One region of the Mesorhizobium sp. WSM4887 genome, then DNA from elsewhere that is predicted to be linked to it. Evidence: riboswitches for the same ligand, from Rfam matches in the RefSeq annotation. Region 1 holds a riboswitch; each other region holds the start of a gene.
What was found. A riboswitch is a leader RNA that binds a small molecule or an ion and turns the genes downstream of it on or off. The one in region 1 is predicted to bind cobalamin.
Positions count from the first base shown of each region.

Region 2: it holds a riboswitch for cobalamin, as region 1 does, so the genes downstream of both, P9230_RS18785 (HoxN/HupN/NixA family nickel/cobalt transporter) here and P9230_RS03555 (DUF1636 family protein) in region 1, are expected to answer to the same signal.
Region 3: it holds a riboswitch for cobalamin, as region 1 does, so the genes downstream of both, bluB (5,6-dimethylbenzimidazole synthase) here and P9230_RS03555 (DUF1636 family protein) in region 1, are expected to answer to the same signal.

Region 1 is NZ_JARTVP010000001.1:733,911-743,684, reverse strand. It holds gene P9230_RS03585 (precorrin-3B C(17)-methyltransferase) at 1-64, opposite strand, end outside; gene P9230_RS03580 (precorrin-2 C(20)-methyltransferase) at 61-819, opposite strand; gene P9230_RS03575 (precorrin-8X methylmutase) at 816-1,448, opposite strand; gene cobG (precorrin-3B synthase) at 1,452-2,813, opposite strand; gene cobN (cobaltochelatase subunit CobN) at 2,810-6,406, opposite strand; gene cobW (cobalamin biosynthesis protein CobW) at 6,424-7,461, opposite strand; gene P9230_RS03555 (DUF1636 family protein) at 7,463-7,891, opposite strand; cobalamin riboswitch at 7,930-8,130, opposite strand; gene P9230_RS03550 (winged helix-turn-helix domain-containing protein) at 8,160-9,359, opposite strand; gene P9230_RS03545 (NADH-quinone oxidoreductase subunit A) at 9,694-9,774, shown strand, end outside.
Region 2 is NZ_JARTVP010000004.1:381,263-391,036, forward strand. It holds gene P9230_RS18755 (xanthine dehydrogenase family protein subunit M) at 1-182, shown strand, start outside; gene P9230_RS18760 ((2Fe-2S)-binding protein) at 182-658, shown strand; gene P9230_RS18765 (xanthine dehydrogenase family protein molybdopterin-binding subunit) at 660-2,924, shown strand; gene P9230_RS18770 (MoaD/ThiS family protein) at 2,987-3,232, shown strand; gene P9230_RS18775 (group 1 truncated hemoglobin) at 3,273-3,776, opposite strand; gene P9230_RS18780 (HWE histidine kinase domain-containing protein) at 4,186-5,562, shown strand; gene P9230_RS18785 (HoxN/HupN/NixA family nickel/cobalt transporter) at 6,097-7,164, opposite strand; cobalamin riboswitch at 7,254-7,445, opposite strand; gene P9230_RS18790 (DOPA 4,5-dioxygenase family protein) at 7,526-7,933, opposite strand; gene P9230_RS18795 (hypothetical protein) at 8,179-8,904, opposite strand; gene P9230_RS18800 (hypothetical protein) at 9,434-9,577, shown strand; gene P9230_RS18805 (nucleoside hydrolase) at 9,608-9,774, opposite strand, start outside.
Region 3 is NZ_JARTVP010000014.1:59,606-69,379, forward strand. It holds gene P9230_RS29220 (D-amino-acid transaminase) at 66-920, opposite strand; partial or broken gene P9230_RS29225 (aminotransferase class V-fold PLP-dependent enzyme) at 1,112-2,293, opposite strand; gene bluB (5,6-dimethylbenzimidazole synthase) at 2,635-3,366, opposite strand; cobalamin riboswitch at 3,409-3,587, opposite strand; gene P9230_RS29235 (histone deacetylase family protein) at 3,702-4,628, shown strand; gene P9230_RS29240 (exodeoxyribonuclease VII small subunit) at 4,632-4,883, shown strand; gene P9230_RS29245 (DUF2277 domain-containing protein) at 5,075-5,341, shown strand; gene P9230_RS29250 (pirin family protein) at 5,350-6,270, shown strand; gene dxs (1-deoxy-D-xylulose-5-phosphate synthase) at 6,403-8,316, shown strand; gene P9230_RS29260 (hypothetical protein) at 8,466-8,750, shown strand; gene P9230_RS29265 (GFA family protein) at 8,747-9,148, opposite strand; gene P9230_RS29270 (TlyA family RNA methyltransferase) at 9,263-9,774, shown strand, end outside.

The DNA of each region.
Region 1 (9,774 bases):
CCTCCGGCGTGACCTGATCGGCATTGCCGGGGCCGAGGCCGATCACGGTGAGGCGGCCGCTCAAGGCTTGGCTCCGGGAACTCCGGGACGCGCCGACCAGCCGGCGACCAGCACGATGGCGAAATAGGGGGCCTTGTCGCCCGGCTTTTCCGCGAGCCGCATCGACACGCTGCCCGGCATGGTGCCGCGCTCGACATAGACGGCCTTCGTCAGCTTGCCGGTCGCTTCCAGCGCGCGGCGGATCTTCGGCAGATTGCGGCCGACCTTCATGATGACGGCGGCATCGGTATCGGCCAGCCGTCGCGTCAGCTCGAACTCGCTCATCGTGCCGGGAAGCACGGTCAGCACATCGTCGCCCTGGACGATCGGCAGGCCGGTCGCCGACCAACAGCCGGACATGGCGGTGATACCGGGAATGACTTCTGTCGGGAATCGGTGCGAGAGGCGCACGTGCAGATGCATATAGGAGCCGTAGAAAAGCGGATCGCCCTCCGACAGCACGGCCACCATCTTGCCGGCGCCGAGATGCCCGGCGACCTGTTCGGCGGACTGCTCATAGAAATCGGTGATCTGCGAGCGATAGTCGTCGTGATCCTTGTCGATCTCGGTCGTCACCGGATAGAGCAGCGGCAGCTCGACCATATCCGGGCGAAAGCGCGCCTCGACGATGGCGCGCGCGTTGCTGTTGTTGCCGCGCTTGGCGAAATAGGCGACAACGTCAGCCTCGGCCAGCGCGCGCGCCGCCTTCAGCGTCAACAGCTCCGGATCGCCGGGACCGGTGCCGACGCCGACGAGCCGGCCTTTGGGGAAAGCGTTCACAGGCCTGGCCTCGCCAATGCGTTGAGTGCTGCGGCCGTCATGGCGCTGCCGCCCAGCCTGCCGCGGACGATGGCGTAAGGCACACCGTAGGAGTTTTCCGCCAGTGCATCCTTGGATTCGGCAGCACCGACGAAACCAACCGGCATGCCGATGATGGCGGCCGGCTTCGGCGCGCCGTCGCGCAGTTTTTCGAGCAGATAGAACAGCGCGGTCGGTGCGTTGCCGATGGCGACCACCGAACCTGCCATGCGCTCGCTCCAAAGGTCGATAGCGGCGGCCGAGCGCGTGTTGCCGATTTCCTTGGCGATATCGACGGTGCGCGGGTCGCGCAGCGTGCAGATCACCTCGTTTCCGGCCGGCAGGCGGGCACGGGTGATGCCGTGGGCGACCATCTCGGCATCGCAGAAGATCGGCGCCCCGGCGGCAAGGGCGGCACGGGCCGCTTCAACGAAACCGCTGGAGAACACGAACTGGCTGGCTGCCTCGACCTGGCCGCAGGCGTGGATCATGCGGATCGCGACATCGGCCTCTGTCTCGGAAAAGCGCGACAAGTCCGCCTCGGCTCGGATGATGGCGAAAGAGCGCTCGTAGATCGCCATCCCGTCATGGATATAGTCGTAGGCGGCCATTCTTCAGTTCCGTCGATAGAGTTCGGCGATCTCAGTCGCGCCGAGCCTTGTGAGGCAAGCGGCGGCAGTCTCGCCGGGACGCCGTGCGTTGCGGATCGCCGCCGCAATGCCGGCGACCCCGCGCGCGGCGTCATAGCCCGGCCTGTATCCGGCAGGAAGGGTCTTTGCCGTCCCGTCCACGACAAGTCCGGCTCCGTTTTCGTCGCCGACCAGGGTGAGCCCCGCTGGGCCGGGATGGGCGCAGCCTTTGGCGCAGCCGGAAATGTGGAGGGTGAGGGAGGCATCGAAGAGATCGGGGCTTTCCGTTGCGATTTCTTCGGCGATGGCGCGGGTGGCGATGCGGCCGGAGGCGCAGGCGGGCGCTCCGGGGCAGGCGGCAATGCGGGTGCGCGGATCGGTGGGGGCGGTGATGAAGCCGAGGGCGGACGCGGAGGCTTGGAGAGAGGCGCTGGCGAATGGGGAGAGGTTGAGGAAAAGCAGGGCGCGGCCTGGGGCCAGGCGGATTTCGGTCGAGCCCAGATCTGAAGCCTGGGCGGCGAGGTCGATGAGGTTCTGTGCCGGCATGCTGCCGAAGGGCAGGCTGAAGCCGAGGGCGTGGCTGCTGCTCAGGTCGAAGAGGCCGATGGGCGAATGCTGGCGCCCTACGGCGCCCCCCTCTGTCCTGCCGGACATATCCAGCAGGACAGAGGGGGGCGCGAAGGAATGCCAGCCTGCGAGAGAGGCCAACTGCCGCTCCGATAGATCTCTTGTGTGCGCCTCGCGGCCTTTCTCAGCGACCATCCTGAGCGCTGCGACGGCGATGTCGCGTGCCGCATCCGCGTCGACTGTCGCGAGCGGTCTTGCGTGGTGCGCGTCGCCCGGAACGGACATGCCCCATTTCACGCCAGCAGCAGTGTGCATTGCCTTCAACCGCACATCAGCTGTCACTGCGTCCAACGTCAACTGCCCGCCGCCGTCGACGACCACGGACACCTTCGGCCCCAACCGTCGAGTCAGCCCGGCCTCGTCAGCCGCCGCCCTGATCCGTTCCGCCAGCGGGCTCGGATCTGCAATCTCCTGCGGGTCGATACCCGCGAGCGGCCCGGTCTCCACCGGCACGCCCGTCCGCATGGCAATGCCCAGCGCATCCACTTCCGCCGCCAGCAGCCCAGCGCTGTCTGCGGTCAGGCCCCGGATCTGCAGGCTACCGCGAGCGGTCACTTCCATGATGCCGTTGCCGTGGCGCAAGGCGGATTCGCAAAGACCCATCAGCGACTTGGGTGCAAGCCCTCCAGCAACCGGATTGAGCCGCACCAGCAGGCCATCGCCGGTCTGCATCGGCGCAGACAAAGCAGGGCAGGCGCCACGGCGCGAGAAGGCGTTCATGCCGCCACCTCGCTTGCCTGCGACTCGGCGATCAAGGCCGTGAGATCGTCGTCGATGGAATTCCTGAGCGGATGCCAGAGACCGCGCCGCCGAGCGGCCAGGAATCGCTCGGCGATGACCTTCGCGGCGGCGGGATTTTCGCGCAGCAGGAAGGCTCGGACTTCCGCATCGCCGATATAGGCGTCGTGCACCGCCTCGATCAGCGCGCCCGATATGGCATGCGTGGTCTCGGCGAAGCCAACCAGGCGGTCGACCGTCTCGGCGAATTCCGAGGCGCCGCGGGGGCCGTGGCGCATCTGCCCGGCAATGAAGCGCGGATTGACGGCGCGGGCCCGCACCACGCGCGACACCGCTTCGCCGACCGATCGCGGCCTCGGCTTCTTAGGATCAGTCGTGTCGAGCACGATGACATCGGCATTCCTGCCAAGCGCGGCAAGTGCGGCCGAAAACCCGCCGATGAAGGCGACATCGGCCGAACCTTCGAGGATGTCGCGGCCCGGGTCGTCGCCGGTGTGGACAAGCAGGTCCGCGTCGGCGATGCGGCCCTCGAAGACGCCGGGCGCGGAGATGGCCTCACCGTCGGCGCCGCCATAGGCATGCGAGGTTGCTTCGAGATAGGCGCGGCCGATCTCTTCGCGCGCGCTCCATTCGCCGCGCGACAGCAATTCCTCGACTCCGGCGCCGTAAGTGCCGGGCGAGGTGCCGAAAATGCGCGGACCAATTTTGCCTTGGGCACGGGCCGCGGCGGCAAGCGGATTTTCCGAATCGTCCTCGTCGCGACCGGCGACGGCGCTGGCGGCGGCGTCGATCAGCGCGATCTGGGTCGGGAACATATCGCGAAACAGGCCGGAGATGCGCCAGGTGACGTCGACGCGCGGGCGGCCGAGGGCGGCCGGCGGCATCACCTCGATGCCGGTGACGCGGCCCGTTGCGGCATCCCATTGCGGCCGGCAGCCCATCAGCGCCAGGCCTTGCGCGATCTCCTCGCCGCCGGTGCGCAACGAGGCGGAGCCCCAGAGGTCGATGACCAACGAGCGCGGCCAGTCGCCATGGCTCTGCATGTAGCTGCGCACGACTTCTTCCGCCGCCGCCTGCCCGAGATCATAGGCCGTCGACGTCGGCATGGTGCGCGGATCGGAGGTGAAAAGGTTGCGGCCGGTGGGCAGGACATCGGAACGACCGCGCGCCGGCGCGCCTGCCGGTCCGGCCTTGATGTGACGCCCGTCGAGCGCAGCGAGCAGGGCGTCTTTTTCGGTCTCGGCGCTTTGGCGGCGCAGTGGATCGGCTTCTTCTTCCGGCGCGCGGCCATAGACATGCAGCCCGTCCTTGACGGCAAAATCCTTGAGGTCGCACAGCCACGCGTCGATGCGGCGCAGCGCCTCGTCCGGCACATCGGTTCCGGCAACTCCGGCTTCGGCAGCCAGCCCGGATTTCTCCGCTGTCTCGACGATGAGCCTGGCCAGACGGTCGCGGCGGCGGCGGTCGAGCCCGTCGGCTTGTGCGTATTCGTCGACCAGCCGCTCAAGCCTCTGTTGCGCCTCGTCGAGCCCGGCGCCGGTCAGCGGCGGCGGCAGGTGACCGAGCGTGACGGCCGAGATGCGGCGCTTGGCCTGCGCCGCCTCGCCGGGATTGGAGACGATGAAGGGATAGACAACCGGCAGCGAGCCGGTGACGATCTCGGGAAAGCAGGTGTCGGAGAGCGCGACCGTCTTGCCCGGCAGCCATTCCAGCGTGCCATGCGCGCCGACATGGACGATGGCGTGGACGCCGATCGACTTTTGCAACCACAGGCCGAAGGCGATCAGCTCGTGGCGCGGGGGAAGGGTCGGGTCATGGTAGTCAGCGCGGCGGTCTGCGGAGCGGCCACGGTCGGGGGCCAGCGCCACGGTGACGTTGCCGAAGATGGCGGCGCGGAAGGGGAAGCTTGCGGAAGGAGGCGCTTGAACACCCCCCTCTGTCCTGCCGGACATCTCCCCCTCAAGGGGGGAGATTGGCAGTTTCGCTGACGGCGCTTCTCCTCCAGCGTTGATGATTGGCGAAAGCATCGATGCAGGCGCAATCTCCCCCCTAGAGGGGGAGATGTCCGGCAGGACAGAGGGGGGCGCATTGACGTGAGCTTTGTCGTTGGCTCTCCCCCACGCTGCCTCAACCGTGTCGCGTGCACCTTCGGGAAGCGCTGCCGAAAAGGCGAGATATTCCTGTAAGGTGAGACCAAGTCCACCCACCTCCAACACATCCAGCAGCCCGCGTGGCGATTGTGGAATCCCATCAACCGCATAGCCCTGTTCCTTCAGGTCCTGCAGCATGGCGAGCACGCTCGACGGCACATCCAGGCCGACAGCATAGCCGGTGCGTCCGGGCGCGCTTGGATAATCCGGAATCAGGATCGCCAGCTTGCGTTCCGCCCGCTCCGTCCGTTGAAGGCGAATGATCGCCGCGACGCGAGCGGCGACCTGGGCGACGCGATCCGTTTCCGGTCGGCTGGCGAAGGCGCGGAAGGCCAGCGCCGGATCGGCGTCGATCTCGCCCTTGAAGGAGATCGCGCCGGCGAGGATACGGCCATCGAGCTCGGGCAGCACGACATGCATGGCAAGGTCGGCGGGCGCCAGGCCGCGCTGGTTTTTCTCCCAGACTTCGCGCCGCGTCGTGGCGACGATGACCTGGAACACGGGCACGCCGGCACGGTCGAAGAGCGTTTCGGCACCAGGCTCGGCACCGGAAGCGAAGGCGGTTGCAGTGACGATGGCGGACGGGTTCAACGAGGTGATGGCGGTTTCGACGAAAGCCAGCGATACCGGGTCCTTGAGGCTCGAAACAAAGATCGGCATTGGCGTCATGCCCTGCGAGCGAAGGGCATCTGCGAGTGCATCGATTGGCGCGACGTCCGCGGCAAGCAGCATCGAGCGGTAGAAGAGGATGGGGATGACGGGGGCACCGACGCTGTCGATGTTGAGCTCCGCCACACCCCCCTCTCTCCTGCCGGACAGAGGGAGGTGTGACGGATCGCCGACGTTCAAGAAGACTGATTTCGCGACAACTCCGATTCCTGGTTGATAGTACCCCGCCTTCGGCACGCTCACCGGCTCGGCCACGGCCGTATCCGACCCGGCGAGCCTTGCCAGTCTTTGCACCAGCGCGCTCATGTTCGCCGGGCCGCCTTCGCGGAAATAGCCGAGCAGGGCGTCGAGTTCGGCGCGCGGCAGGGTCGAGGCTTCGATCAGCCGCTGGTCCTCGTCATGGCTTTCGCCCGGCAGCAGCGCCAGCTTGATGCCGCGCTCGCGTGCGACCGCGGCGAGCTGGTCGGAGCCATAGCGCCACCAGTCGTAGCCGCCCAGGATGCGGACGAGGACCACCTTGGCGTGACGGGCAACGCTGTCGATCCAGAGGTCCACCGACATCGGATGGCGGAGATCGCGAAGTGCTGCCAGCCGCATCGACGGCAGCCGCGCGGCGTCGGCCTTCCACGCAGCGGCGAGGCCGGCGAGATCGCTGTCGGTGAAGGACAGGGCCACGACATCCGCAGGCGTCTGCCTGAGGTCGATCGGCTCGGCGAGATCGTCGAGCGAGGCGGATGTCGTGGTGAGGATGTGCATCGCGGTTCGGTCTTGCCTCAGCCGGCGAGGATACGCTCGATCGCCGGGCGGTTCAGCCCCTTGAGGCCGATGACGACGAGCCGCGATCGGCGGTCGTCGTCCGGCGTCCAGGCGCGGTCGTAATAGTGATTGACGCGCGGGCCGACGGCTTGGAGCAGCAGCCGCATCGGCTTGCCGCCCACCTCGACAAAGCCTTTGACGCGCAGAACGTTTTCCTGCTCGGCGGCGAGAGCGACGCGCTTTGCCAGCTCATCCGGACTGGCGATGGACGGGATATCGAGGACGAAGGAGTCGAAATCGTCATGCTCATGGTCGAGCTCGTCATCGTGATGGGTCTTGCGGTTCTCGATGTCGTCCTCGACGGCGAGGCCAAGACCGAGCAGCACCGACGGGTCGACCTTGCCCTGTGCGGTCGGCACGACCTTGACCGCGCGCGCCACGTGCTCGCCGATAACGGCATTGGCGCGGACTGAGCCCGCCGCGTCCATCAGATCGCTCTTCGACAGGATGATGAGGTCGGCGCAGGCGATCTGGTCCTCGAACACCTCTTCGACCGGATCATCGTGGTCGAGGGAATCGTCGGCAGCGCGCTGCGCCTGCAGGGCGTCCATGTCGGAGGCGACGCGGCCGTCGGCCAGCGCCGGACCGTCGACCACCGCGATGACGCCATCGACCGTGACGCGGCTCTTCACCGTCGGCCATTGGAAGGCCTGGACGAGCGGCTTCGGCAAAGCGAGGCCGGAGGTTTCGATCAGGATGTGGTCGACCTTCGGCGTGCGCGACAGGATCTGGTCGAGCGCCGGCACGAAATCGTCGGCGACGGTGCAGCAGATGCAGCCATTGGCGAGCTCGACGATATTTTCCTCTGGGCAGGTGTCGATGCCGCAGCCTTTCAGGATCTCGCCGTCGATGCCGACATCGCCGAATTCGTTAACGATGATCGCCAGCCGCTTGCCCTTGGCGTTTTCGAGCAGGTTGCGGATCAGCGTGGTCTTGCCGGCGCCGAGAAAGCCGGTGACGACAGTGCAGGGAACACGGGAGAGGGATGCGGTCATGTCAGTCCTTCAGCAGGTCGAGGGGAGGGATGCGGGCAACCAGGCCGCGCTTGAGGGAATCGGGCCGGCCTCGCCAGGGGATGAGGCCGTCGGTCGAGGTGGCAAAGAGCTTTGCGCCGATGACGAGGTCGGCGCCGCTGGTCGTTTCCAGGTCACCGAAGACATAGCTCCAGCAGCCGTCGCGCAGCAGCGCCGCGCTCAGGCGGCGTTTGCAATTGCCGAGACACTCGACGATGCGGATGCGGATTTTCTCGTCCGGCGCGGCGCGGCGCGCGTCTTCGGCAAGGAGGGCGCCGGCGCGCGGATGCGCGTCCGAACCGGTCTCATCGCGGCAGGAGGAGCAGACGATGACGGTCACTTCCGATAGCGCGTCGCGGGGTTCGGACGAAGTGTCCGCGGTATTAGCCGGAAAACTGACGTTGCGATCCAAAACCAGGCTCCTTGCCCGGAAAACCCGCCGAGCGATCGGATTCTCATGTCTCAGACGGCAGGTCTCCTGGCTCGCGGGTCGTCGCCTTACGCCGCCTTCCCGGGAAACATCCCAGTGGTTTTCGGCTGAGGCTCGTCGCTCACAGTTGCGGGGACAGCCGCGGATTTGGGTTTTCCCGCACCGCATTCCCTCTTGGCTCCTCCCCTTGCCGGGAGGAGACCGTCTGCGGCGGATTTAGGCTTAGAGGTGCTGGCATGTCAACGCGCGGCTACGACACCGAAATGTCGGCCAACGCCGGCCCAAGGTCGCCGGCCGGCGTCACCTCGATGGTTTCCAAGCCGAGCCATGCCTGCATCTGTTTCAACTCATCGAAGAGCTGTGCGGCCGTTTCGGCGGGAGCGCCGGCTTCGGCAAAAGCCGCATGGACGCGCAGCACGCCGGCCGGCCGGTCAGCTCTCAAATCGACCCGGGCAACGATCCGGTCGCCGAGCAGGAAAGGCAGCACGTAGTAGCCGTACTGGCGTTTCTCGGCCGGCGTGTAGATCTCGATGCGGTAGCGGAAGCCGAAGAGTTTTTCCGTCCGGGTGCGTTCGAATACCACCGGATCGAAGGGCGCGAGCAGGGCGCGGGCCTCGATCCGGCGCGGAAAGCGGGCGTCCTTGTGGAGATAGGCGGGCTTGTCCCAGCCTTCGACCTTCACCGGCAGCAGTTCGCCCATCTCGACCAGTTCCTCGATTCTGGCTCTCGTATCGCCAGGCGCCAGGCGGAAATAGTCACGCAGATCGCCATAGGTTGCGATGCCATGGGCGCGGGCGGAAATGCGCAGCAATTGGCGATGCGCGTCCTCGACCGAGGGCACCGGCAGGTCGAGGATGGCCTGCGGCAGAACCCGCTCGGGCAGGTCGTAATAGCGCTCGAATCCTCGCCGGTAGGCGGTGGTGATGCGCCCGGCCCAGAACAGCCATTCGAAAGCGTGCTTGGCCTCGCTCCAGCCCCACCATCCGCCATTGCCCTTGTGGCCTTCGATGTCGGAGGCGGCGATCGGCCCGCGTTCCGCGACTTGCCCGTAGATCTCCTCGATCATCGCCTTGCGCTCGCGGCCCCATTTGGCGAGGCCGAGATACATTTCCTCGCCTTTCTCGGCCCGCTGCATGCGCCAGCGCATCAACGGATAGGTCTCGACGGGCAGGAAGGAAGCCTCATGGGCCCAGTATTCGAAGACGGTTCGCTTGCGCGTGACGGCCGCGTTGTCGAGCAGCGCAAGCGGGTAGGGGCCGAGGCGCGAGTAGAGCGGCATATAGTGGGCGCGCACCACGGCGCTGACGGAATCGATCTGCAGCAGGCCAGTTCGGGAAAGCACGCGGGCGAGATGGCGACGATCGGGCGTGCCGACAGGCCGCGCATCGGTAAAACCCTGCGCGCCGAGCGCAATGCGCCTTGCTGCGGCGAGCGAGATCTTTTCTTTCATCCAGCTACCTTGCCCTGATCCTTTGCCGGGGTTTCCAGTCGGTGATTCCGGCCATGCTAGCAGGCAAATGGCGGGAGATATGTCAGGATAGAAAAGTGGAGTAAAACATGAAGGAAATCAAACAGGAGCGGATCGGACCAGTTTCTTCCGATATGGCGTCCAGGGCCGGATTTTGAAGAAGGTTTGACTTGCGTCGCCGAAACCGCTGCGCTAACCCTCGCCGCGTCGCAGCATAGGCCACCTAAAACGGTTCAGCGGGTTAAACTGTCACGCTTCCGCCTTAGAGTCCGTTGCTGTAATCAAAGTGAACTGGCCGCCGAAGGAAAGCCGCCGCATGAGCGCACTCCTAAGTTCGTATCTGCCCATCGTGCTCTTCATCGCAGTGGCGATGGTCGTCGGCCTGGCGCTGATCGTT
Region 2 (9,774 bases), on a different contig from region 1:
CCGAGGTGCTCGTCGGCTCGAAGCTGGATGAGGCGACGCTGGAGCGGCTCGCCAAGATCTGCGCGGGCGCCTGCCGCCCGATCGACGACAAGCGCGGCACCATCGAATTCAGACGGAAAGTTGCGGGTGTGCTGGCGAAGCGTGTCGCCACCACCGCCTATGAGCGTGCAGGAGGCAAATGATGGCCGGTGTAGCGGTTTCAACGACAATCAACGGCGATCATGTCGAATATCTTTGCCAGCCGGACGAGACGCTGCTCGACGTGCTGCGCGACCGGCTGGGACTGACCGGCGCCAAGGAAGGCTGCGGGACCGGCGACTGCGGCGCCTGCAGCGTCATCGTCGACAACCGGCTGGTGTGCTCCTGCCTGGTGCTCGGCGCCGAGGCCGAAGGCCGCCAGATCGAGACCATCGAAGGCATGGCGCATGGCGACCAGCTGCATCCGCTGCAGCAGAAATTCCTCGAGCACGCCGCCTTGCAATGCGGCATCTGCACGCCAGGTTTTTTGATTGCGGCGAAGGATCTGCTCGAGAAGAACCCCTCCCCGACCGAGGAGGAAATCCGCTTCGGGCTCGCCGGCAATCTCTGCCGCTGCACCGGCTATGACAAGATCGTGCGCGCCGTCCAGGACGCGGCAAACGTGATGAAGGGAGCCTGAGATGAATTTCGATCCGCGCTACTCGGGACGCAGCTTCTCATCTGTCGGCACGCGCCCCCTCCGCCCCGACGGCGTCGACAAGGTGACGGGACGCGCCCGCTACGGCGCCGACTTCAACATGGCCGGGCAGCTGGTCGGCCGTGTGCTTCGCAGCCCGCACGCCCACGCGATCATCAAGAAGATCGACACCTCGAAAGCCGAAAAGCTCGCCGGCGTGAAGGCGGTGATCACGGCGAAAGACCTGCCGGACCTGACCGATGGCGATGCCGGCATGTTCGACACCCTCGACAATTGCATGGCGCGCAAGAAGGCGCTCTATGACGGCCATGCCGTGGCCGCGGTGGCGGCGATCGATGCCCGCACCGCCAGGCAGGCGCTGAAGCTGATCGAGGTCGACTATGAGGTGCTGCCGCATGTGACCGACGTCGACGAGGCGATGCAGCACCACGCCCCGCTCATCAACGATGCCATCTTCACCGAAGGGCTGGAGGAAAAGCCGGTCAAGCCGTCCAACGTCTCCAAGCGCACGCAATACGGCCATGGCGACGTCCACCAGGGTTTTGCCCAGGCCGATTTCGTCGTCGAGCGCTCCTTCAAGACCGAGCAGACGCATCAGGGCTATATCGAGCCGCATGCCTGCGTGGCGAGCGTCAATCCCGACGGCACGGCCGATCTCTGGGTTTGCACGCAAGGCCATTTCGTCTATCGCCAGCATTGCGCCCAGCTGCTCGGCCTCGAAGTCTCGAAGCTGCGCGTCACCTCTTCCGAGATCGGCGGCGGCTTCGGCGGCAAGACCCATGTCTGGGCCGAGCCGGTGGCGCTGGCCCTGTCGCGCAAGGCCGGCCGCCCGGTGAAGCTGGTGATGACCCGCGACGAGGTGTTCCGCGCCTCGGGGCCAACCAGCGCCACCTCGATCGACGTCAAGATCGGCGCGCGGAAGGACGGCACGATCACCGCCGCCGAAGCGACGCTGCGCTACACCTGCGGCCCCTATGCCGGCATGTGGGCGGAGATCGGCGCCATGACGGCCTTCGCCTGCTACAAGCTGGAGAACGTCAAGACCGTCGGCTACGAGGTGCTGGTCAACCGGCCGAAGACCGCGGCCTATCGCGCGCCCTCGGCGCCGATGGCGGCGTTCGCGGTGGAAAGCGCTGTCGACGAGCTCGCCAAGGAGATCGGCATCGATCCGGTCGAGTTCCGCATCAAGAATGCGGCGCAGGAAGGCACCCGCGCCTCCTACGGCCCGGTCTACGGCCCGATCGGCATCGGACCGACGCTCGAGGCGGTCAAGGAGCACCCGCATATGCGCGCGCCGCTGGCTCAGAACCAGGGCCGCGGCATGGCCTGCGGCTTCTGGTTCAACTTCGGCGGCCAGACCTGCACCGACTTGAACATCGGCATGGACGGCACGGTGTCGCTCGCCGTCGGCACGGTCGACGTCGGCGGTTCGCGCGCGTCGCTGTCGCTGGTGGCGGCGGAGGAGCTCGGCATCGACTACAGCCAGGTGAAGGCGATCGTCGCCGACACTTCCAGCCTCGGTTACAACGACATGACCGACGGCAGCCGCGGCACCTTCTCCTCCTCGATGGCGACCATCTCGGCCGCCCGCAACGCCATCAAGGTGCTGCGCGAGCGCGCCGCTCAGATGTGGGACATCTCGGTCGACGACGTTGCCTGGGAAAAAGGCCACGCGGTCGCCAAGGGCGAGAAGCACGGCAATCTCGGCAAGCTGTCGCTGAAGGAGATCGCCGCACAGTCCGGCAAGACCGGCGGGCCGATCGCCGGCCATAGCGAGCTCGTCGCCGACGGCGCCGGCGTCTCCTTCGCCACCCATATCTGCGACGTCGAGGTCGATCCCGAGACCGGCTCGACCAGGGTGATCCGCTACACGGTGGTGCAGGATGCCGGCAAGGCGGTGCACCCGACCTATGTCGAGGGCCAGTACCAGGGTGGTGCCGCGCAAGGCATCGGCTGGGCGCTCAACGAGGAGTATATCTACGGCAAGGACGGCCGCCTGCAGAACCCGGGCTTCCTCGACTACCGCATCCCGGTGTGCTCCGACCTGCCGATGATCGACACGCAGATCCTCGAAATCCCCAACCCCAACCACCCCTACGGGGTGCGCGGCGTCGGCGAGACCTCGATCGTGCCGCCGCTGGCGGCGATCGCCAACGCGGTGTCGAACGCGGTGGGCGTGCGCATGAGCCACATCCCGATGTCGCCGCCGCGGATTCTTGCAGCGCTCGAGGCCGAACGGGAAGGCTAGCATGCTGAAAAGCGCGAAGCGGTTTTCAGCTCACGTCACGGTCCAATGAGGATCAGGCGATAATGGTCCAGGTCACGCTCTGGGGCTCGCTCAGCGCCGCCGCCGGAGGCAAGGACAAGCTCGACATCGAGGCCAAGGACATCAGGGAGCTGTTCCGCAAGCTTGCGGAACAGCATCCCGCGTTCGAACCCCTGCTCGATCGCGGCATCGCGGTCGCGATCGACGGGACGATCTATCGCGACACGTGGTCGAAGGAACTGCCGCCGGGGGCGGAGATTTTCCTGCTGCCGCGGCTGGCGGGTGGATAGGCGGAGCGGCGGACCGCCTTCGCCGGATTCGCGCTGAGCCTCACCCCTTTTTGACAGAGCCGGCAGTGACCTCATCCTTGTGCGCGGCAAAGGCTTCCAGGACCTCGGTCTTTTCGGCTTTCGGAACCTTGAAGCGGTCGAGCGTCCGCCCGAGTTCCGCTGCGACCTCGTCGAACTCGGCGGGAGAAATCTTCAGGTCCTTGTGGGCCTCCTCGAGGCCGAGCGGCGTCGCGCCCGGCTCGGTGGCCACGAACTTGAAGGGGCCGCCGGAAACATCGCACACCCACAGCGTACGCATGAACTTGAGGCCCGGCAGCCGTTCGAGGTTCTTGGTGTGCCATTTGCGCAGTTGCGGGTTCTTGGACTTCTTGCCGACGATGGGGTTTTTCACGACGGCGTCGCTGAAGTGATCGACCACGGCTGCGATGGCGAACACGCCTCCCAGCCGATCGTACAGACTCTTGTCCGGCGCGGTCTGCTTGGTCTGCGCCAGCGCATCGCCGGCGGGCAATATGGCGGTCGACGCGGCCGCCGCCGCCAGCACGGCGACGACGCTTCGTCTCGAAAGAGAGGTCGAAACAGCCGTTTTCATCTCTGGTACCTCCGTTGGGCCAGAGCCGGCCGCTCTGGCGGCTTCAATGCGTGATTGCGGGACATATGCACTTTGCCTCAAACGGCTTCGTATGAGGAACTAACGAAACTGCGCCCGAAATATTCCTCCGGCGGACCGGCAGCCTGGGGTCTATTCACGATGGCTAAAATTTTGCGTGACGGAGACGGATACATAAACGGCGTCGCGCGTTAATGCGCCTATGGCTGACGGGCTCTTCCGTGAATCGTGGCCTCGCGGGAACGGCGAGATGGCGCGATTCATTCGCGAATATCCCTGGTCGGAAAGCCCGCTCGGGCCGATCGAGACATGGACGCTCAGCCTGAGGACGACGGTCGACCTGATGCTCGCCGCCGAAGCCCAGATCGTGCTTTTCTGCGGGCCGGAGTTTGTCGCGCTCTACAATGACGCCTACGCGCCGACCATCGGCGACAAGCACCCGCGCGCGCTCGGCCGTCCCGCCGAGGAAAACTGGTCCGAGCTCTGGACCGACCTCGAGCCGCTGCTGCGCGGAGTTCTCGAAACCGGCGAAACCTTCTCGGCCAGGGACCGGCCTTTCTACATCGAACGATCCGGCCTGGTCGGCGAGACGGTCTATTTCGACATCTCCTATTCCGCAGTGCGGGCGCAGGACGGCACGGTCGAAGCCGTGCTCTGCATCGTTTCGGAGACCACGGCCCGGGTGCTGGCGGCAGCAAAGGTGCGCGAAAGCGAGCAGCGGTTTCGCGCGCTGGTCAATGCCAGCTCCGACGTGGTTTACCGGATGAGCCCGGACTGGCAGGAAATGCATGAGCTGGACGGCCGCGGCTTCCTGTCGAGCGCCCAGGGGCCGGCGATCCGCTGGCGCGACGAATACCTGTTCCCGGAAGACCAGGCGAGCATCCAGGCGGCGATCGAGCGCGCCATCATGGAGCGCGGCGTGTTCGAGCTCGAGCACAGGGTGCGGCGCGCCGACGGGTCCGCCGGCTGGACCACCTCACGGGCAATCCCGATCGTCGATGACACCGGCAGCATCCTGGAATGGTTCGGCATGGCCGCCGACATCACCGAAAAACGGGCGAGCGAACAGCAGATCCAGCTTCTGATGCGCGAGGTGAACCACCGCGTCAAAAACCAGTACGCCGTGATCCTTTCCATGATCCGCGAGACGAGCAAACGCGCGACCGACCCGCGCGCGTTCGAACACCAGATCCGCGAACGCATCATGGCGCTGTCGCGCTCGCACGACCTCTTGGTGCTCAACGACTGGCGCGGCGCAGGCATGGCCGACCTTGTGCGCGAACATCTGCGGCCGTTCGGACACGAAGAGCGAATCTCGCCTTGCGGGCCGGACGTGACGTTGCGGCTGAACGCGGTGCAGAACATCGGCATGGCGCTGCATGAGCTGGGCACCAACGCGACGAAATACGGCGCCCTGGCCGGCGACGCCGGAACCGTGCGGATGGACTGGCGGGTAGCACCGGCCCCCGAAGGCAGCGATTTCGAGCTGGTCTGGGAGGAACATTTTTCCGAACCTCCCGCGGCCGCCGATGCCAACCCGCATAAAGGCTTCGGCAGCGTCGTTCTCCAGCGCGTCGTCCCCACCAGCCTCTCCGGCAGCGCCTCCATGGAACGGCTGCCCGGCCTCGTTCGCTGGACGCTCTCGGCGCCGCTCGCCAACGTGGTCGTCGCCGGCGGGGCGGAGCTGGACGGCGATGAGCAGATCGCCGGGCTGACGTGAGGCCGGTTGCATCCTGGGAGACCGAACAGGGCGGCTCGCCGCCACGTCGGAAGCTCGCTGGCGCCGCCGAGCCCTCGCCGTAGCGCCGTACGCCGAATGGCTTGCGCTGCTCCCATTTTTGCTTTCCCCTTCCCCGCTTTTTTAGAACAGAAAAGCGCCAGCTTTTCTGTTCTGGACTCTGGATATTTGGACTCTGGATTCTGGCTTATGGATTATGGGGCTTATCCCAGGCCTTAACCCCTGGCTTATCCAAGCGCAGAATTCCGTCACACTTCCAAAGGCTTGGGCTACGGCTCCTCAGCATGCCTTTGAAGCGCGTGCGCACGGGCCGGCGATCTCCTGTCGCTGTCTGCCAACAGTGAACAAAATGGGAACAAGAATGTCAAGCCGAGCACCGCTGACGGGGCGGCGATCGACCTTTGCCGTCATCGGCTTCCCGATGCCGAGGCATTCAAGGCGGCAGGCTGGCAGCCCGCCGGCGTCTGATGGCAGAGAGATGCGGCTGGCCTGCTGCAGCCAGCCGCCGCCGGCGGCTTATGAATTCTTTGCTGCGGATCCGATCTCCACATCGTCCAGCCCCTTGGCCTTGTAGACGACATAGGAGATCGCCCAGGCGGCGATGAAGATGCCGATAATGGCGAAGCCCAGATTGTTGAAATTGTCGTTGAGCGTGCCGACGCCGTTCCAGAAGCCGCCCGACAGACCGAACTTGTCACCGATCAGGCCGAGCGCCTCGATGCCGCCGATCAGTACTGCGACAAGGACCGACACCAGGGTGATCGTCATGTTGTAGTACAGTTTGCGGATCGGCTTGACGAAGGCCCACTCATAGGCGCCGAGCATCATCACACCATCGGTCGTGTCGACCAGTGACATACCGGCCGCGAAAAGCACCGGGAAGACCAGAATGGCCTCGAACGGCACGCCCTTGGCCGCTTGTGCCGCGGACACGCCGAACATGGCGACTTCGGTCGCGGTGTCGAAGCCAAGGCCGAAGAGGAAACCAAGTGGGAACATGTGCCAGCTGCGCGACACCAGCCGGAACATCGGGCGGAAGACGCGGGCCAGGAAGCCGCGATTGTTGAGCAGCAGGTCCAGATCCTCCTCGACAAACGCCCCACCGGCCCGCACCCGCCGATAGCTTCTGTAGATCGAGAAGAAGATGACGATGTTCATCGCCGCGATGGCGAGCAGGAAGAGTGCGGAAACGCCGGTACTGATGGTGCCGCCAATCTCCTGAAGGCTCTGGAAACGGCCGAGCAGGGACGTTGCCGCCGCGATAGCCGCAGCGACGATGACGACGATCGTCGAATGGCCGAGTGCGAAAAAGAAACCGACGGAGACCGGCCGTTTGCCGTTCTGCATCAGCTTGCGCGTGACATTGTCGATGGCCGCTATGTGGTCGGCATCGACGGCATGGCGCAAGCCGAGGCCATAAATGACGAGAGCGACGCCAAGCAATGTCGGCTTGTCGTGGAAGGCGACGAAAGCCCACAGCCACGCCCCGACGTTGAGAATGGCGAGCGCGCCGTAGATTGTAATCAGCCTGGCCTTCAGGTCGGGCGCGGTTTTGTTCAGCATTTTCGATAGTTGGATCAGCATGGTTCTGCCTTTGACGTTGCCTGTCATCGCAGGGAACTCGCCCCGCCGTCCGGCCAGGCGCGCACACCGGATCACCCCGTCCGATGTTCTGCTTTGACGTCCATGATGGCAGGTCTCCTGGCTCGCGGATTGCCGCCGCTTTCGCCTTCCCGGCCCATGCAGCCAGTGGCATCGTGAAAACGGCATGCCGCTTACAGTTGCGGGGGCAGCCACGGCTTTGGATTTCTCCGCACCGCGTTCCCTTTTGATCCCCGAAGGGAACCATCGGCGCGAATTCGCCACACCGCGGTTGGCCAGTCAATCAACAACTCCGACGGCCAGCCGCCTCTCACGCCATCGTGACGAGATCGCCGCGCCCCCCTCACACCCCCAGCGTCGGCTCGGTATTCACCTCCAGCGCTTCCTCTGCCTCGTCCTCCTCGCCAAGCACGTCGCCCTTCACCGGCAGTGCCCGGCCGATCCAGATCGGGTCGATAAGGTGGTCGCGCTTGGGGTTGGTGGTGTTGGGATGGATAAGGATGCTCAGGCCGCCGTGGTTCAGCATCAGCCAGGGAACCAGCGTGGCAAAAATCTCGGTCGCGAAGGAGACCTGGTACATGGCTTGCTGGTGCGGGCCGACCGGCTCGTCGCGCCAGTTGCCCAGGCGCACGCGGAACCGTTCTGCGATGCGCTGGCGCAGCCATTCGGCATGCTGCCGCTCGGCTTCCCCGCCGTAGTAGATATGGGCGTGATAGCTGGCGATCTCGGCGATCGGCCTGACTTCGTTCATCGCGATGCTCCCCTTCGATGATTTTTTTGCGCCCGGCGGAACTCTAGCCGAAGCGCGGGCGCCTTGTCTGCAGCCGGCTGAGGTCCGCGCCTGCGGTCGGCAGGGTTATCGGATATGGCGCTCCCCCGCTCAGTCTCGGCTGCGCCGAGCCACCTCTCCCGTCCACCTTGTGGGGGCGAGGAATTGCCAAACCGCCGAGGTTGCAACCGGCAGGAAGGATGGCAACGGCCGTTGTGCCTTTGCCTCTAAATCACCGCGGTGACCGCGCCCTTCGCATTTAGGCGACAGCCGACTTTCGCCTGCCTCACTTCGATGCCGCCTCGCCTGTCATAGTCTATGCGCACCTCGATCGGCGCGTTGAGCCCGCTTCGGCGTTGACGCAAGGGGCCGGCGCTGACCGTGTAAACACGCACGGCGCCGAGGGGCTTGGCGGCCGCCGCGATCGCGGCGCGACAGGCGCGCACTACGGCGGCCGGCGTGCCCGGTATCGTCTTCGGAGGTGACAGCGGCGGGATGCGATAGCCTTTGGTGACCCGCCGGAGGTCGCCGCCGGCGGATCTGGAGGGCTTCAGCACTGGAGGCAGCACAATGGTCTGCGTCGCGCTTTTGGCCAAAGCAGGGGCTGTCGGCACCGCGGCCGGGTTCTGCGCAGAGGCAGCCGATCCGCTGACGGCGGAAGGATCGTCGCCCGCGGCGGCGGCGCCCACGCTTGTCGACTCGCCTGTGCTGGTGCTGCCCAGATTGCCGCCGGCATTGACGCCGAGCGATCCGCCGCCGGTCGATGCGCCGACGTTTGCGCCGCCGACACCGTCGGCACTGGCGCCCACGCCCGCCGACACGCCTTGCGAACCGGCGCCCAATCCGGCGCCCACGCCGATGCCGCCGACCTTGCCGCCGACGCCGACGTCAAGCGCCGAGGCAGGCCCGATCGGGATGGCGATCGCCAGCGCGGCTGCTAGGTATTTTTTCATGGCCAGACCTTTGTTCCAAGGCCAACCTTGTGTGGCTCCTCATCGAGCGTCCGCTCGACAGCGGTCTGCGAAGCCTTCGTCGCGCGAATGCGCCGAGCGATGGCTACTTCTCGCCCTGCCAGGCATCGGCCTCGGTGGTGACCGGCGCGGCTGGAGGCCGCTCGAAAGACGAATGATAGAAAAGCGGTCTCGGCAACGCCAAGCACTGAAAAAGGCTTAGGACTTCTCCTTTCAACTTAGCTGTCGACAGCAGGGCAAGTTTGAGCTCGCTTACGCGCTGCTAGCGGGTAACTTTCAAATTAGTTTCAACTAAAATGCAATAGAACAAGGACACCACCGTGCCAGCGCCGGTTGCTGATGCCGACCGCCGGGCTCTCGTCGAAATGGCCGTCTCGGCTTCGCCGGGCCAATTCTCCCCCACTTCCTGGCGTGCGCGGGCCTGGAGGCTTGAGAGTCGCCCAGGGCGGCAAGGCGCCCGCGCTACCGGCTCGAAGCCGCAACGCTCGTCGCGCTGGCCGACAAGGATGCGGTGCTGGTCGGCCAGGCCGACCTGTTGCGATCGATGGTCGAGGGTGCGGCCGGCGATGCGATCCTGGCCAACAAGCGCGAGATCGAGACCGGCATCGCCGCCATCAGCGCCACATTGCGCGACAGGCAATCGTTCCTGCTGTGAGGGCCGGCTAGGCCTTGCCCCTGGAGCGCCTCACGCCTTTTGACTGGTGAGGCGCTCGAGCGCATCGACAATCAGGTCGCAGAATTTCGAATGGTCGAGCTTCATCGCCACGGTATGGCGGAAATCGACCTGCTCGCTCGCCGTGCCGCCGAAATGGCGCATGCCGCCCAGCTTCTCGAAATTGCAGACCGTCATGC
Region 3 (9,774 bases), on a different contig from region 1:
GTAACGCCACCGGCAGGTTGCGTATCGAGGTTTGACGCCGCAGAGAACACGGTCGACGATCAACGCTAGATCGCCGATGCTCGGCTTCTATCGAGATAAATTTGTCGCAACCGCCGGGTGACTAAGCCCGGCAGCCCGTTGCCGATCGGCGCACCATCCATCCTGACCACCGGGTTCACCAGCCCGGATGATGACGTTGAAAACGCCTCCGTCGCAAGTCTGGTCTCTACTACTGTGAATGGGCGCTCCTCCACCCGCAGATGAAGTTCACTTGCGCACTGCAGAACGACTGCCCGGGTAATCCCGTGCAGGATATCGCTCGAGAGATCCCGCGTGACGATCGTCCCATCCGAAGTCACGATATGGGCGTTGTTGGAAGAGCCTTCCGTGACGTAACCATCCCTCACTAGCCATGCGTCATCGGCGCCGCGTGATTTCGCCTGCATTTTGGCCATGGAGGGATACAGGAGTTGCACCGTTTTGATGTCGCAGCGCCGCCACCGGAGATCTTCCACGGTTATGACGTGCTGGCCGCGTATGGCGACCGGATTTTCGACAAGTGCCTTCTCTTGTGTGAAGAGCACCACGGTGTTCGGCGTATCCCGAGTAGGAAATATGAAATCGCGGTCGGCCGCGCCCCGGGTGATCTGCAAATAAACAAGTCCCTCGGATACATTGTTCCGTCCAATGAGCTCCCTGTGGATCTTCAAAAGATCTGCTTCGGTCAGGGAGAACGGCATATCGAGCTCACGGAGCGATCGCCGCAGGCGCGCCATGTGACTGGCAAAATCGACGAGCTTGCCATCAAGAACGAGCGTGACCTCATAGACTCCGTCGGCGAACAGGAAGCCCCGATCGAAGACCGAGATGCGGGCCTCGCTTTCCGGTAGATAGGATCCACTCACGTAGACTTGGCGCATTGATAGACCTCAAAAATGCAGACCACGCTCACGGCCTTGAGCGAAACTATTGAACTCTTGTCGGGGTGCAGGCCTGGGCAGCTTTAAGCGCAAATAGCGGCGCTGCCATCCTGCACCCCTCGACTGCGAAAACGCTATTCGCCAGACAGCAGACGGCTAAGGTCAGGCACAGCCAGAGAAAATTCGTCGGTTCACTCCACAGCGCTTCGCAGCGCGGCGACGAAGGCATCAAGATCGCGCTTAAGCATGTAAATGTGTGGCGAAACCCGCAAACCCTCGACGTGCTCGACCTTGCGGTATTTCACGTGGACCTGGTGTTTCTCGCGAAGGTCGCGCTCGAGTTGCTGCATGTCGATGCTGTCGATCGAAAACAGACTTATCGCAGCGAGGCTGTCCGTGTCGGTCGGCGTATGGAGCCTGAAACCGGGAATGTCCTGGACGAGACCTACCCAATATCGGGTGAGTTCGCGCAGTCGCGCATGCATCCGTTCCGCGCCGATCGCCTTGTGGAATTGAATTGCGGGCGCGATTCCTGCCTGGACAGCGGAATTGTAGGTGCCGAGATTCTAATGGTCGAACCTGTCTATGTGCACCGCGGGCTGGTCGAAAGGTGCAAGCAATGGCCAGGTGGTATCGATCCGGCGTTCGCTGACGACCAGCATCCCGTTGCCGATAGGAGCACCGAGCCACTTGTGCAGGCTGGTGACAAAAAAATCGCAATCGAGTTCGCGGAAGCTGACCGGCATCTGAGCAAAAGTCTGGGCACCGTCGACGACAGTCATGATGTCGCGCTCCCGCGCGATCTCGCAGAGCCGGTTCACCGGCAGGACACGCCCGTTCCAGTGGTACATGTGAGTCAGCTGCAGGACGCGGGTACGCGGGGTCATCGCCTGAACATAGGATTCGATGATGTCGTCGTCGCTGTCCATGAGGTCGAAGGTGCAGTTTACAACCTCGATGCCCTCGCGCTGTTGCCGCTGCAGCCAGCCCGCACGAACGCTGGGGTAGTCCCAAGGCGAGATCAGCACTTGATCGCCCTTAGTCAGCGGTATTCCGAAGATCGCTGTCGAAAGACCCTCCGACGAATTCCGGTTCAGCGCGATCTCTCCGGGGCTGCAATCGATCAGTTCCGCCAGCTCGCGTTTGATATGAGGAAGTGCTGTGTCGAGCTTGCTCCACATATTGTAGTCGGAATTGCGACTGATGAAGCGGTAGGCGTCAACCGTCGCTTCCTCGACAACAGTCGGTGGGGGACTGACCGCGGCGTTGTTCAAGTTGAGGAATGGTTCTTGCGGCGGGTATTTTGCGCGGATGCGCTCCCATTCCGCTTCGCCCTCATGTTCGGCGGACCGATCTATTGCAAAAAAGTTCATGGGAACGCGCCGGGTCTCATCTATCGCCCGACAATAAGCGCCGTAGCCCAGCTCAATCTGCCTATTCACATGAGAAGACAGAATTTAATTGCGAACGCCGGTGAATTCGCGAGACGTTGAAGCCCGAGAACGACATCGCTTGGCACAGGGTTAGCCGTGAGGAAGCGAGTGCGGAGATCCGGCCCAATCACGCCAAGAAGAACCGTCACGTTGTCAAGCGATGCGCGAACAATCCCCGGTTTCTGAGAGCGGGCAACGACGGTCAGGCCTGCCAATGCGCCATTGCGCAAACGCGAACGGCGCGTTGCGGTTGGTGCGGGTCTATGGAACGCCGAGCGGCTCTAAGGCTTCAATCGTTCTCCGAGACGAGCGATCGCCGATTTGAGCGGCGCCTCGCCGGCGCCGCAAAAGGTCTCGCTCATCACCAGCTCGGGCAGCGGCAGGCGCTTGCCCCAGCCATGCGCTTCGAGGTCGGGCCTTGGCGCGAATTCCGAGACGCGGCCGACGCAGAGATAGGCGATCGGCGTGACGTGCTCGGGGATCGACAGCAGTCGCTTCAGCGCTTCGGGCTCGATGATGCTCACCCAGCCAACCCCGACGCCTTCCGCCCGCGCCGCGAGCCAGAAATTCTGCACCGCGCAGACGGTGCTGTAGAGGTCCATCTCCGGATTGTGCCAGCGCCCGAGCGGCGAGTTCTTCGAGCGCTGGCGGTTGCAGGTGATGCAGAGGTTGAGCGCGCTTTCGCAGATGCCCTCGAGCTTCAGCTTGCGGTAGAGCGCCCGCCGCTCCACCTCGATCGCCGGCAGTTCCTGTTCGCGCGCGGCGAGGAAAAGGTCGCGCACCTGCCGCCGCCTTGTGGCGTCCCGGATGATGATGAAGTTCCAGGGCTGCATGTAGCCGACCGACGGCGCGTGGTGTGCCGCGGTGAGCAGCCGCGCCAAAACGCTGTCGTCGAGATCGTCGGTAAGGAAATGGCTGCGCACGTCGCGCCGGGTGAACATGGCCCGGTAGACGGCGTCGCGCGCCAATTGGTCAAAGTCATCGCCGCCGGCGGCGGCTGTTCGTGCCTGCATCGCTTGTCCCCTTGCGATAAGCAGTCCTCCGCCTGACCATGCGGATGACCATGTCTGCCGGGCCGGTCTTCTGGCTCGGGATCGACCCGCATCCGGCGCCTTCCCGTCTGGGACAGTGGCGTTTGCCGGCGCGGTCCCCCTCACAGCGTTGGGCACGCCACGGATTTCAACCGTGTTCCCGATTCTCCCGCGTTGCGGGCACCAGGCAGCGACGCGACCTTATCGCGAAGCCGAAGCCGGGCCAATGCCGCCAGCGACACGATTGGGCGCGATTTCCCCAATCATTCGGCGCTGAAACATGGCTATCCGTGCGACAGGTGCCTAGATTAGGCGCCATGACCACTCGTCTTTACACTCATCCCGTATTCCTGGAACACCTCACGCCGCCCGGCCACCCCGAGCGGCCCGACCGTTTGCGCGCCATCGAGCGCGTGCTCGACGACGAGGCTTTTTCGGCCCTCGACCGCGTCGAGGCGCCGGAAGGCGACGAGGCGACTATCCTTTACGCGCATCCGGAGGATTTCGTCGGCCGTGTCCGCGCTGCGATTCCCGAGACGGGGATCGTCTCGATCGATGCCGACACCAGCGCCAGCCCGAAAAGCTGGCAGGCCGCGGTGACGGCGATCGGCGCGGCGAACGCCGCCGTCGACGATGTGTTCGAGGGCCGTGCCGCCAATGTCTTCGTTGCCGCGCGTCCGCCCGGCCATCACGCCGAAAAAGCGACCGCGATGGGCTTTTGCCTGTTCAACACCGCGGCGATCGCCGCCCGTTATGCGCAGGAGAAGCATCTGGCCGAGCGCGTCGCCATCGTCGATTGGGATGTGCATCACGGCAACGGCACGCAGGACATTTTCTGGGACGATCCGTCGGTGCTCTATTGCTCGACCCACCAGATGCCGCTTTATCCGGGCACCGGTGCCAAGAGCGAGACCGGCGCCGGCAACATCGTCAACGCGCCGCTTGCGCCGAGCACCGGCAGCGACACGTTCCGCGACGCCTTCCTGTCGCGCGTGCTGCCGTCGATCGACGCCTTCCAGCCGGATCTGATCATCATTTCCGCCGGTTTCGATGCGCACCATCGCGATCCGCTGGCCGCGATCAACCTGACCGAGGATGATTTCGACTGGGCGACCGGCCAGCTGATGGAGCGCGCCGGGCGCCACAGCGGCAACCGGCTCGTCAGCCTGCTGGAGGGCGGTTACGATCTGCAAGGATTGGCATTTTCGGTCGCCGCCCATGTCGGGCGGCTGATGAAGGGATGAATGATGGCTGATGAAGCTAACCAAGACGTCAAGGCGATGAGCTTCGAACAGGCGCTCGACGCGCTGGAGAAGATCGTCGATGATCTGGAGCGCGGCGACGTTCCGCTCGACCAGTCGATCAAGATCTACGAGCGCGGCGAGGCGCTGAAGGCTCATTGCGACCGCTTGCTCAAGGCCGCCGAGGACAAGGTCGAGAAGATCAGGCTCTCGCGCGACGGCAAGCCGGTTGGAACGGAGCCGCTCGACGCCGAGTGAGGTGTATTGATATTCAGGTGAGGCCGCCTGCAAACGCGGCTTTCTGCGGTTCCGGTGCTCACGTCCTTCAAGTACGCTCCGGTCCGGTTCTCGGAACCCGCCATTTTCGGCTCGGTCTGACCTGAATCTCAACACACCTCGGTGCACAATGTCAGACCGGTTCGGGCAGAAAGCAGGTAAGGAGTTAAAGCATGTGCCGAAACATCAAGACCCTGTTCAACTTCGATCCGCCGGCGACCGACGACGAGGTCCATGACGCGGCGCTGCAGTTCGTTCGCAAGCTGAGCGGCGCGACCAAGCCGTCCAAGCGCAACGAGCATGCCTTCAACCACGCCGTCGAGGCGATCGCCGCCGCCGCGCGCGAGCTGCTTGACAGCCTCGAAACCACCCAGCATCCGCGCAACCGCGAGGAAGAGGCCGCCAAGGCGAAGGCCCGATCCGCGCTCCGCTTCGCCTGACGCCGGTCATGAGCTTCTTTCCGGGCAACGATCCTGAGGCCGGCGACGCCTTCGCCTGCGACCAGATCGAGTTGATGGTCATTCCGAACGCCAAGGACATTGGCGGCTTCGAGGTTCGCCGCGCCTTGCCGACGGCGAAGCGCAGGCTGGTCGGTCCGTTCATCTTCTTCGACCGCATGGGTCCGGCCATCCTGCGCGCCGGCCATGCGATCGACGTGCGCCCGCATCCGCATATCGGGCTTTCCACCGTCACTTATCTGTTCGACGGCAAGATCAGGCATCGCGACTCGCTCGGCACCGAAATGGTGATCGCGCCGGGCGACGTGAATTTGATGACCGCCGGCCGCGGCATCGTTCATTCCGAGCGCACGCCCGAGGAATTGCGCCGCGCGCCGATGTCGATTTCCGGCCTGCAAACCTGGCTGGCGCTGCCGGACAGCAAGGAAGAAATCGCCCCGGTGTTCGCGAACACGTCGGTCGTCCAACTGCCCGAAATCGATGCCGAGGGCGTTAGCGGCCGCGTCGTCATCGGCGAATTTTCCGGGCTGCGCTCGCCCGTCGCGACCGCCTCGGAAACGCTCTATGCCGATCTGCGGCTGGCGGCGGGCGCCAGCGTCAAAATCCCCGGCGACGCCGAGGAACGCGCCATCTACACGCTGGAGGGCGAGGTTTCGATTGCCGGCGACCGTTTCCCGGCCGAGCGGCTTTTGGTGTTCAAACCGGGCGAGGAAATCGTCGTGTCGTCCGAGCGCGGCGCGCATTTCATGCTGTTCGGCGGAGCGTCGCTGGGCTCCAAGCGCTATATCTGGTGGAATTTCGTTTCGTCCTCGAAAGAACGCATCGAGCAGGCCAAGGAAGAATGGAAGACGGGCCGCTTCGATATCGTTCCTGGCGATGAGGAAGAATTCATTCCGCTGCCGGAAGGTTAGCGCAGGATGGACATTCTGCGCCAGGCGCGTCACTGACACGCATTTACATTGGCGCGCCGTCAGCCTATCTCGCGCATAGCAAAGCGCATATTTGAAGGTTAACCCAAGGTTAAGTTGACAGGCCGTCCCAGAGTGAACCCGAAGCCTGACACGCCGCTCCTCGACAAAGTCCGCATCCCCGCGGATTTGCGGACGCTTGATGAAAGCGAGCTGCCGCAGCTGGCGACCGAACTGCGCGCGGAGCTGATCGATGCGGTGTCGCACACCGGCGGCCATCTTGGCGCCGGTCTCGGCGTCGTCGAGCTTACGGTTGCGCTGCACTATGTCTTCAACACGCCGGAAGACCGGCTGATCTGGGACGTTGGCCACCAGGCCTACCCGCACAAGATTCTGACCGGCCGCCGCGACCGCATCCGCACGCTTCGCCAGGAAGGCGGTCTCTCCGGCTTCACCCGGCGCGCAGAGAGCGAATACGACCCCTTCGGCGCAGCGCATTCCTCGACTTCGATTTCGGCCGGCCTCGGCATGGCGATGGGCCGCGACCTTGCGGGCGGCCGCAACAATGTCATCGCCGTCATCGGCGACGGCGCCATGTCCGCCGGGATGGCCTACGAGGCGATGAACAACGCCGGCGCGCTCAATGCCCGCCTGATCGTCATCCTCAACGACAACGACATGTCGATCGCCCCGCCGACCGGCGCGATGAGCGCCTATCTGGCGAGGCTTGCCTCCGGCAAGACCTATCTCGGCCTGCGCGATTTCGGCAAGAAGCTGACCTCCTATCTCGGCAAGCGCGCCGACAGCGCCATCACCCGCGCGGTCGAGCATGCGCGCGGTTACGTCACCGGCGGCACGCTGTTCGAGGAGATGGGATTCTTCCACATCGGCCCGATCGATGGACACAATTTGGAGCACCTGATCCCGGTGCTGAAGAACGTCCGCGATAATGGCGACGGTCCCATTCTGATCCATGTCGTCACCCAGAAGGGCAAGGGCTACGCGCCGGCGGAGGCCGCCGCCGACAAGTATCACGGCGTCAACAAGTTCGACGTCATCACCGGCGCGCAAGCGAAAGCGCCGGCCAACGCGCCGAGCTACACCAAGGTCTTCGCCGAGAGCCTGATCCAGGAGGCGCGCGAGGACGAACGAATCGTGGCGATCACCGCCGCGATGCCGAGTGGCACCGGCCTCGACCTCTTCGGCGAGGTGTTCCCGGCCCGAACCTTCGATGTCGGCATTGCCGAGCAGCACGCGGTGACCTTCGCCGCCGGCCTCGCCACCGAAGGCTACAAGCCCTTCGCCGCCATCTATTCGACCTTCCTGCAGCGCGCCTACGATCAGGTGGTGCACGACGTGGCAATCCAGAAACTGCCGGTGCGCTTCCCGATCGACCGCGCCGGCTTCGTCGGCGCCGACGGCGCCACGCACTGCGGCGCCTTCGACACGACCTTCCTCGCCTCGCTGCCTGGCTTCGTCGTCATGGCCGCCGCCGATGAGGCGGAGCTTCGCCATATGGTGCGCACGGCAGCCGACTACGACCGCGGCCCGATTGCCTTCCGCTATCCGCGGGGCAACGGCGTCGGCGTCGACATGCCGGAGCGCGGCTCAGTGCTCGAGATCGGCAAAGGCCGCATTCTCAAGGAAGGCACCAAGGTGGCGCTGCTCTCGTTCGGCACGCGGCTGCAGGATTGCCTGCTGGCCGCCGAGGAGCTCGGCGCCGCGGGCCTTTCGACCACCGTTGCCGACGCTCGCTTCGCCAAGCCGCTGGACGAGGATCTCATCCGCCGCCTGGCGCGCTCGCATGAGGTTCTCGTGACGGTCGAGGAGGGCGCGGTCGGCGGCTTCGCCAGCCAGGTGCTGCATTTCCTTGCCCATGAAGGCCTGTTGGAAAACGGCCTCAAGGTGCGCCCGCTGGTCTTGCCGGACGAGTTCACCGATCACGCCAAGCCTGAGAAGATGTATGCCGACGCGGGCCTCGACACGACCGGCATCGTGCGGACGGTCTTCGCCGCACTCGGCCATGGAATGCAGGCGCAGCGCGCCTGAATCGAAACCTCAGCTCTCCGATTGAGTTTGCTGGCTGCGGTTGCAACTGTTTGTTTACGTTTTCATTTGGCCGTTCGGTTACCTTGTCTTTTGGCCGATTTTCAACGGGCGCCCTGCTAAAACCCTGGTCTAGGCAGGGGATAAGAACAATGAATTCGTTCCTTTGCGGCATGGCCCTGCTGAGTGCCATGGCCGCGCCGGTGGCAGCCGAAACGCGTTACGATCGCAACCTCGAAAAGGCGGTGATGGACATCGTTGCCGGCAAGATGGGCAACATCCGCGGCGGCTTCTCCTACAAGCAGGCTCCCCAACTGGTGGTGCCGCAGGAAGCCGCGCCGACGGCGCCGGCTCCTGCTGAGCCGCGCGAGCAGGCCTCCCACAATGACGGCCTGATGCCGGCGGTCGAGCGCCCGGTCTCGCGGACTATTTTCTAAAACCACATATCGCGCACGCAGCGGCCGTCGCGCGGCAGGTCGTCGAACGTTTCGAGGCCGTCGAAATGCTCGATCGGCAGGTCGGCGACCGCCTCCGGCGGGGCCAGCCTGACATTGACGGCGATGCGAGTGCGGCCGCTCGAGCCGGGAAGCAACCCGCGCCAGGCGAGCACACAGGCGCATTTCGGACAGAACAGGATTTCCAGCGCGGGCTCGGCCACCTCGACCCTCCTGTAGGAGCTCGTCGGACCTGCGATGCGGATGCGCTCGTCGACATAGTCATAGGCCCAGAGCGTGCCGTAGCGGCGGCAAAGGGTGCAGTTGCAGGCGGTGATCGATCCCGGATCGCCTTCCAGCGTCCAGTGAGCGGCGCCGCAATGGCAGGTTCCCTTCAGCATGGCTCCTCCTCGCCCGGGTGAGCGGACTATAGGCACCGGCATTCTGCCGTGCCCCGCGCCATATTCAACAGGGCTGCCATTGCCTTCGCCGCCGGCTTTCGCCAATGAAGGCCGATGAGTTCCTCTTTGCCCGCCAGCGCGCGTCCGCGTCTCGACGAACTGCTCGTCGCACGTGGCCTGTTCGCCAGCCGTTCCCGCGCCCGCGACGCGATCGAACGCGGCACCGTCACTGTCGACGGCGCAGTCGCCCGCAAGCCGGGCCAGCCCGTCGCGCCACACTGTGTCGTTGCCGTCGACGATCCGGCGCAGGCCTATGTGTCGCGCGCGGCGCTGAAGCTGATTGCCGGCCTCGACCATTTCGGCCTCGATCCCTCTGGGCATGAGGCGCTCGATATCGGCGCCTCGACCGGCGGCTTCACCCAGGTGCTGCTCGAGCGTGGTGCTACCCATGTCACGGCGATCGATGTCGGTCACGGCCAGATGCACCCGGAAATTGCCACCGATCGGCGGGTCACGGTCATTGAAGGGCTGAATGCGCGGGACCTGACCGCCGCCGATCTTGGCGACCGCGATCCGGATTTCCTGGTCTGTGATGTCAGCTTCATCTCGCTGAAGCTGGCGCTGCC